One region of the Maridesulfovibrio bastinii DSM 16055 genome, then DNA from elsewhere that is predicted to be linked to it. Evidence: predicted binding sites of a transcription regulator. Region 1 holds the regulator's gene; the other holds the start of a gene.
What was found. The regulator sigma-54, encoded in region 1, starts transcription at its own class of promoters, with help from an activator protein. The targets are predictions, from matches to a motif close to CTGGCACGGNNNNTGCTT.
Positions count from the first base shown of each region.

Region 2: G496_RS0100760 (ammonium transporter) is a predicted target of sigma-54. The motif match lies at 2,447-2,464, and genes of this name have one in related genera.

Region 1 is NZ_AUCX01000026.1:5,633-9,811, forward strand. It holds gene rapZ (RNase adapter RapZ) at 1-433, opposite strand, end outside; gene G496_RS0112910 (PTS sugar transporter subunit IIA) at 448-897, opposite strand; gene hpf (ribosome hibernation-promoting factor, HPF/YfiA family) at 902-1,444, opposite strand; gene rpoN (RNA polymerase factor sigma-54) at 1,493-2,908, opposite strand; gene lptB (LPS export ABC transporter ATP-binding protein) at 3,451-4,173, opposite strand.
Region 2 is NZ_AUCX01000005.1:171,814-175,992, reverse strand. It holds gene pheA (prephenate dehydratase) at 1-177, opposite strand, end outside; gene G496_RS0100770 (3-dehydroquinate synthase II family protein) at 182-1,165, opposite strand; gene G496_RS0100765 (2-amino-3,7-dideoxy-D-threo-hept-6-ulosonate synthase) at 1,183-1,980, opposite strand; gene G496_RS0100760 (ammonium transporter) at 2,510-3,880, shown strand; gene G496_RS0100755 (P-II family nitrogen regulator) at 3,927-4,179, shown strand, end outside.

The DNA.
Region 1 (4,179 bases):
TATCAATTATGAGATCAGCTTCATTGCGTAATGGATTTAAAATAATTTTTTCTTCCTCAAGAGCCTGTTCAAGACCTATGGCTTTAGACTCAAGAGGGTGAGGTCTTCTGGTTGTCGCAAATCTTCTGACCAGCTCAGGAAGCCTCGATTCGAGAAATATTAAAGCTGGATTAATACCCTTCTCAACAAGTTCGTTTCTGGTCTGTGACCACTCTTCGACAAAATTTTTCTGCCTGAGATCCATACCAAGGACTAATCCACGATATGTTATGTCATTGCCTTTAAACAACTTGACCAGACGAGGCAGCATACTTGCCGGAAGCCCGTCAACACAGAAAAATCTCAAATCCTCAAAAACTTTGAGGGCTGTTGATTTACCTGCTCCGGACATACCACTTACAACAATGACCGGAAAAGAATCCGCGCTATCCACCTCTGCCTCCGCAATCAAACGCTTTGAAGAACCTTCCAAAGATCATCTTTACTTTCAGTCTGCATAAAAGCTTTCCTGAAAGCATCATCCTTAACCAGTCTGGAAATCTGAGCCAGAGTTCTTAAATGAGAACCGGCACCCTGCTCAGGAGCCAGAACCAAAAAGAAGATATGACATGGTTCGTGGTCAAGTGAATCAAAATCAATACCCTTCTCACTTCGACCAACAACAACATACATATCTTCGATGGAGTCAAATTTACCATGGGGGATGGCAATGCCATCCCCTATGCCTGTTGTACCTAATTTTTCACGGTCAATAAGGACCTTGTAAGCTTCGTCAGGGTTCATATCAAGACCTGAATCTATCAGGACCGAAACCATTTCCTTTAGAACACCTTCCTTGCTATCACTTTCAAGTTCATGAATAACAAGATCCTTTGCCAAAAAAGCACCTATTTTCATTATACTAATATCCTGGGTCTATTAAACCGAAATCGCCATTATCACGACGATAGATTACGTTTATTCCCTCGCTGTCAGCATTGCGGAAAACGAGAAAATCATAGTCTAATGAATCCAGCTGTAAGGCGGCCTCTTCGACCGTCATTGGCTTGGGTTCAAACTGATCCGACTCGACTATACGCGGAGGTCTGTGTTCCTTATCTTCAAGGTCAAAACTGATCACATCCATCCGAGCCGATGTAACTTCACTACGCCGGTAGCTGCGCATCTTTTCACGCATCCGCCTCAACTGGGCTTCAAGCTTATCAAGGACCATATCAATAGTAGAATACATATCTTCAGACTCTTCAAATGCAGAGATGTGAATATTGTCTGAATAAAGTACAACTTCCGATATATGCCTGAATCTATCCACGGAAAGATTCACCTGCAACTCAGTATTATCTGGATTGGTAACAAACTTCTCAAGCTTGCTAAAACGGGTATTTGCATATTCCTTCAGATGTTCAGACGGATCGAAGTTCTTAAAAGTGAATGCTACGTTCATAAGGATCCTCCTTAAGTTAGGGTGAATATGCTATTCCAGTATAACTGGCTAAAAGACCTTCTTGCGCTTGGAAGAAGATTCTATACCCAGCGCGGTTCTGTATTTGGCTACCGTCCTCCTTGCAATATTAATTTCAAGCTTCTCTTTCAGATATTCAGCAATTTTTTCATCACTATAAGGCTTTTTGGGATCTTCTTCAGAAATAAGCTTCTTTATCATGGCCTTTACTGATTCTGAACCTACCTGTGAACCGTCATCCAATTCCAACGCACTGTTAAAAAAGAACTTAAGTTCAAAGACACCATGAGGGGTCGCAACATATTTATTTGTTGTTATCCTGCTCACAGTAGATTCATGCATATCAATATCTTCAGCCACTTCCTTCAGAATTAAGGGTTTGAGCTTAGTTACACCATTTCTAAAGAATTCATCCTGAAACCTTACTATTGATTCAAGAACTTTAAATAAAGTCCTCTGCCGTTGGTAAAGACTCTTCATGAGCCATTGGGCAGACCGCATCTTATCCTGAAAATATTCTTTATCGGCTCCCTTTGCAGCTTCTGTTGTTTCCACATAAAAGGAATTCATCTGCAATTTCGGCAGCCCGTCATCGTTTAGTACAATAACAAATTCTCCATCATACTCATAAACATAAGCATCAGGACTGATATAGAAAGGGTCACCCCCGGAAAAACTTGCACCGGGAAGCGGGTCCAGAGTCTGAAGCAAATCCAGATAGCTTTTCAAATCTTCCATGCTCAATTTAAATTTTCTGGCCAGAGGCTTATAACGCCTTCTTTCCAGATCTTCTAAATGATCACGAACCAGAGAAACTAAAATAGGATCGTTGTCCAACTTTAAAACTTCGAGCTGTACGGTCAAGCATTCTTTTGGTGTTCTTGCTGCAACACCAACAGGATCAAACCTTTGAATTCTATGAAGAACTGATTCAACCTCATCGACTGAAGCAGAACAGATCTCACTTATTTCTTCAACCCCTATGCAAAGATAACCGACCTCACTCAAGTTACCTATTATGGCTTCTGCTATTTCACATTCTTTCTCAGTAAAATCGGAAAGAGTCATCTGCCAGCCAAGATGGCCATCAAGCGTTGTCGACTTGGTAAGACGGGCATCATAAGATAGACCGTCTTCATAAGCTTCAGACTCTCTAACTATTGATTGCTTGGAAGAGCTGGAAAATTCTCCCAGATAATTCTCCCAGTCAGCATTCTTCATCAGCTCTTCAGTCTCTCCACTTGCGGAAGACTGATCCTTGTCACGAGCTTCAGAAACCTCCTTCTCTTCATATTCTTCAAGAAGGGGATTTTCCATGAGCTCCTGCTGAACTGTATCCACAAGCTCAAGACGGGAAAGCTGTAAAAGCTTGATCGCCTGTTGCAATTGTGGAGTCATCACAAGTTGCTGAGTAAGCTTAAGCTGTTGTCTTAATTCCAATCCCATATTTTACCATTACCAATAAAGTCTTAACACATTATTTTTATTAACTAAAAAAGCATTAAACAAAGAAAAAAGAAAAAAAATACATTTTTAAAGAATAATATAAAATACTACTTGATTTTAGAATGACATACTTAATTAAATCTTGCAACAAAGAGTATGAATATTACTGTAATATATAGTTTTTTATAAAAACAATTTTACACATGAAAAAAGTGTACCAATGTTCTGAACGCCTGTAAATCTACAAACTATAAATTACTTTAAAAACAATTTTGAAGATACGCTAGCACCACTCGATATAACCACCTAAAAAAATTATTTTTTTAGATAAGCACCATAAGTATAATATTGAATATTTAAAATAATTAAAATTCGAAATAGCTATCCAAATCCATTAGTTAGAAACAAAATTATTATCTAAAATTAGGAACGATCATTTTTTCCCAAAATCCATAAAAAAAAGACAGAATTTACACTATGTGCAAAAATCCTGTCTCAATTTAAACCTATAAAAGCTTTTTATCAGCACTAAAAAAACATCGCTACAACCGAAAACTATCTCCCAGATACAAACGTCGAGCCTTAGTATTCTTTACTATATTTTCAGGAGCTCCACTCAAAATAACCCGCCCTTCATAAACAAGATAGGCTCTATCGCATATTGTCAGTGTTTCTCTAACATTGTGATCTGAAATCAAAATCCCGATTCCCATCTCTTTCAAAGTGGAAATAATATCCTGAATCTCGATAACAGCAATAGGATCAATACCGGCAAAAGGTTCATCAAGCAGAATAAACTTGGGATTGTTAATTAGAGCCCGGGCAATTTCCAGTCTGCGCCTTTCACCACCGGACAGGTACATCGCTTTTTGATCTGCCAGACGCAAAATACCAAGCTGATCCAAAAGTTCATCCGCTCGCTTTGAAACGTTTTTAGATGATATTTTGGTATGTTCGATTATTATTTCAAGATTTTTACGTACTGATAATTTTTTAAAAATAGAACTTTCCTGCGGAAGATAACTCAATCCATGCCGCGCCCTTTCATGAAGAGGCCAAGTGGTTATTCTATGTTTATTAAGATAAACATCACCCTCAGTAGGCTTTACCACGCCAACAAGCATGTAAAAAGTTGTTGTTTTACCTGCGCCGTTAGGGCCGAGTAATCCCACAACTTCCCCTTCATCAAGTTTAAGGCTGATTCCTCTGACAACTTCTTTAGGGCCGTAAGATTTGACTATTTTATTTGCTATTATCGAAGGCATAATAAT
Region 2 (4,179 bases), on a different contig from region 1:
TGTAAGAACTTCCTTCTCCCTGAACGGCTTAAATATCTGCTCTGATGATCCTGCTTTTATTTCACCAACGCAGATAGAGGCAGAGGCCCTCTGATTAAGCAGTTTTAAAATCTCGGTATCAAGTGAATCAATCTTTTCCCTGATTGAAGACATATCTTTCTGTTTATCACATTCCATTTTCTTAATCCTCTGTTATCTCTTCCTTAATGCGCATTCCGAAATGTCGTCCCGCGTCATCAAGACGGCAGAGAATTTCATCTCCGGGTTTAACATTCACAACACTGACAGGTTCTCCGGTGGAGCTTACAACTCTTATTGTCTCGGCGTTCTGAAGGAAAACCTTTCCTTCTACCGCTCCTTCGGCAGTTTCAACAACCGCGGTGATAAGAAGCATCGGTCTTACTTCGACTTTGGATCTTCCTACAACCGCAATAGAAGTTTCGCCATCGGCACCGACAATAAGCACTTCGCGCCCGGACGAAAGTTCTTCCAGATAACAGGTCTTATCTCCGGGCATTACAGCGTAAGCGTGAACAGCTCCGGCATTTATTCTGAAAGGCCGTGCGGCTACATATGGGTTGGATTCAGTTTCGGCATGAACCAGAAAGGTAAAGGCACTTGAATTACCAACAAGCATCCCCTGCCCTTTTTTAAGCAGTGAAATAGTGTCTACGCACACTCTGTGTCCCAGACCGACCGGATCAATTGATTTAACCACGGCTTTCTGCAATTCAATCTTTCCCTGACTTAATTTGAGTTCGGCCACAATCTGTTTAAGCTCTGCGGCTCCTTCGGGAACCACAACCAGAGTATCAGCTCCTCTTTCTAAAATTCCGGCAGCCAGTCTGGCCTTATCAAGCGACTCGACTTCCAGAGCTAAAACATCCACCTGAGCCAGAATGTTCTCAACCGGGATAATCTCCCAGCCTTTAGCTAAAATTGTTTCTTTTCCTGAAGCAGCGAATTTGACAGCCTCATCTTCATCGCTTTTTTCATTAATCGCCACTATCGGCATATCATCAGGGGTTACAACTTTCACCCTTCCCAGTGCTTCTACAGCTTTCTTGTTTTCCTGCTCGACAAGAACTGCATCAACCCCGGACTCCAGAGCCAGAGTCACAAGATTTTTTTCAAAGGGAATGGCTTTGAATACGATTTTTTTCATATCATTTTCCAATTTTGTTATTCACCGAGAATTTCAAGAGCGGAATCTACACTCTCGTCTTCATGAACGACCTTGCTGAGCACTTTTACAAGATTAACCCTGTTTTTGTGCTGGAAAACATTTCGACCTACTGAAAGCCCTGCGCCGCCGGCCTCAACTGAGTCTGAAACCATCTGGATGAAATCTCTTGTGGAATCAAGTTTGGGACCGCCTGCTATGACGACAGGAACACAGCAACTATCAACAACTCTTCTGAAACTTTCCTGATCTCCGGTGTATGGGACCTTGACAACATCAGCTCCAAGTTCTTCGCCGACCCTTGCGCAATGGGCCACAACTTCAGGTGCGAATTCATTTTCAACCTTTGGGCCGCGTCCGTAAACCATTGCCAGAACGGGCATACCCCATCCGGCCGCACATGATGCGACTTCACCCAGATCTTTAAGCATACGGGATTCTGTTTCATCGCCGAGATTGACATGCACGCTTACAGCATCGGCACCCATACGGATGGCGTCTTCAACTGTAGCGACTAAAACTTTTGCATTGGGGAAGGGGGAAAGGGAGGTACTTGCTGAGAGGTGAACTATAAGGCCTACATCGCCGCCTTCCATTCGGTGTCCGCAGCGCACAAGGCCTTTTTGCATAAGCACTGCATTGGCGCCGCCTTTGACCATATCTCCGACAGCTTCACGCATATCAACAAGGCCGTCTATCGGTCCTACACTTACACCATGATCCATTGGAACAATAACGGTTTTACCAGTGTTGCGATTGAAAATACGCTCAAGTCTGATACTTTTTCCCATCTGCATTTTGCTTCTCCTTTTTGTTTGCGAGCCGGAGAAAAGCTGCAGTCCCTTGTCCCGACGACCTAAAAAAAAAGGGCCGCCGGCGATCTATCGCCTGCGGCCCTTCTGTAGAGGCTCTGTATGCTTTACTTAGGCAAACCCCTACCCTGACCACAAGCGTGGTTGTACCAAAAGTAAAAAAAGTAAAAATAGGTACGGCTGATGCCAAGGGTAGAAATTTGTGTCATGGGAGATAAGTAAACGCCCGCAGAAACCATGTCAACTCTTTTTTATATTTTTTATACCTTCATATAAAGTGAAGTCTTTTAAAAAAGTTAAAAGAGATATAACATTATGCTGTAGACTAATTTTACCATTTTTGTAAAAACTACATTAAAAACGTTATCTGTTTTTGTAACTTTACACAAATTTGTAAAGACAAAAATAGCCCGTTTTTAAAAATATTCAATAATTACAGTATGTTATTTTTTTGGCACGCTAAATGCTTTAACACCAGCATATTCAACGTCACAATCCCACCAAGGAGGACCACATGACCTTTAAAATGACTTCTGTCCGCCGGAAAATACCGGCCCTGTTTACTCTTCTCATGCTGCTTGCCCCGACTGCGGCTTTTGCTGATGGGGAAGCTCTCAGCCAGACCCATGGTAACATTCTCTGGACACTGATAGCAGCTGTTCTCGTTATGTTCATGCAGGCCGGATTTGCTTGCGTCGAAGTCGGTTTCTGCCGCGCCAAAAACGCTGGTAACATCCTTATGAAGAACTTTCTTGATTTCGCTGTTGGCGCAATCATCTTCTTCCTTTTCGGTTTCGGACTCATGTTCGGACTTGATGCAGGCGGCTTTGTCGGAACTTCCGGCTTCGCTCTTGCTGGCAACACTTTTACTGATCCCGACTCACAGTGGACACTGTGTTTCTGGTTCTTCCAGTCCGTTTTTGCTGCCACTGCCGCAACAATCGTTTCCGGTGGTATCGCAGAACGTACCAAATTTAAAAGCTACATCCTTGTAACATTCCTCGTAACCGGACTCATCTATCCTATCTCCGGTCACTGGGCATGGGGCAGCCTCTGGCTCGGCGATTCCGGTGCCGGCTGGCTCGAAGGACTCGGCTTCATGGACTTTGCAGGCTCAACTGTTGTTCACTCCGTAGGCGGCTGGGTTGCCCTCGCAGGCGCTATGCTTCTCGGACCCCGTATCGGCAAATATACTGCTGACGGTAAAGCAAACGCAATCCCCGGTCACAACATTCCTCTTGCAGGACTCGGTGTATTCATCCTCTGGTTCGGCTGGTTCGGATTCAACCCCGGTTCCACAACAACTGCAGACGGTTCCATCGGCCTCATCGCTGTAACCACAAGCCTCGCTGCATGTGCAGGTACTCTCGGTGCAATGTTCACAGCATGGTCCAAGTTCGGTAAGCCCGACATTTCCATGACCTGTAACGGCTGCCTCGCAGGACTCGTAGGTATCACCGCAGGTTGTGCAACCGTATCTCCTATAGGCGCTATCTGCATCGGCCTCATCGCAGGTATCCTCGTAGTATTCGCAATCGAATTCATCGATAAGGTTCTCCGCATCGATGACCCGGTCGGCGCAGTATCCGTTCACGGTGTATGCGGTGCATGGGGAACAATAGCAACAGGTCTGTTCACAATTCCTGAACTGAACGACGGCGCAGCTGGCCTCCTCTACGGCGGCGGATTCAACCTCGTTATCCCTCAGGTAATCGGTGTAGTTGTAGTCTTCCTCTGGGCATTCGGTGCAGGTCTGGTAGCATTCAGCATCGCCAAGGCTCTCATGGGTATCAGAGCTTCCAGAGAAGAAGAACTTAAGGGTCTTGATATCGCTGAACACGGCAACGAAAGCTACAACGGATTCCAGATCTTCTCTAACGAATAAGTCAGGAATACAACAGAACTGAACCTAATTTAATAAGAGGTATAAAATGAAACTCATTACAGTATATATACGTCCCGAATGCCTGACAGCAGTCAAGCAGGCTCTTTACGCCAAGGGAATCTACACCATGTCAGTCACCAATATCCTGGGATCAGGACGCGGTGCAGGATTTACAGAAACATATCGCGGTGTACTCATGGAAGTTAACCTTCTTAAAAAACTCCGCATTGAAATAGGTATCGCTGAAGATAAAGTTGATACAGCAATTGAAGCCATCAAAACCGGAGCACAGACCGGTA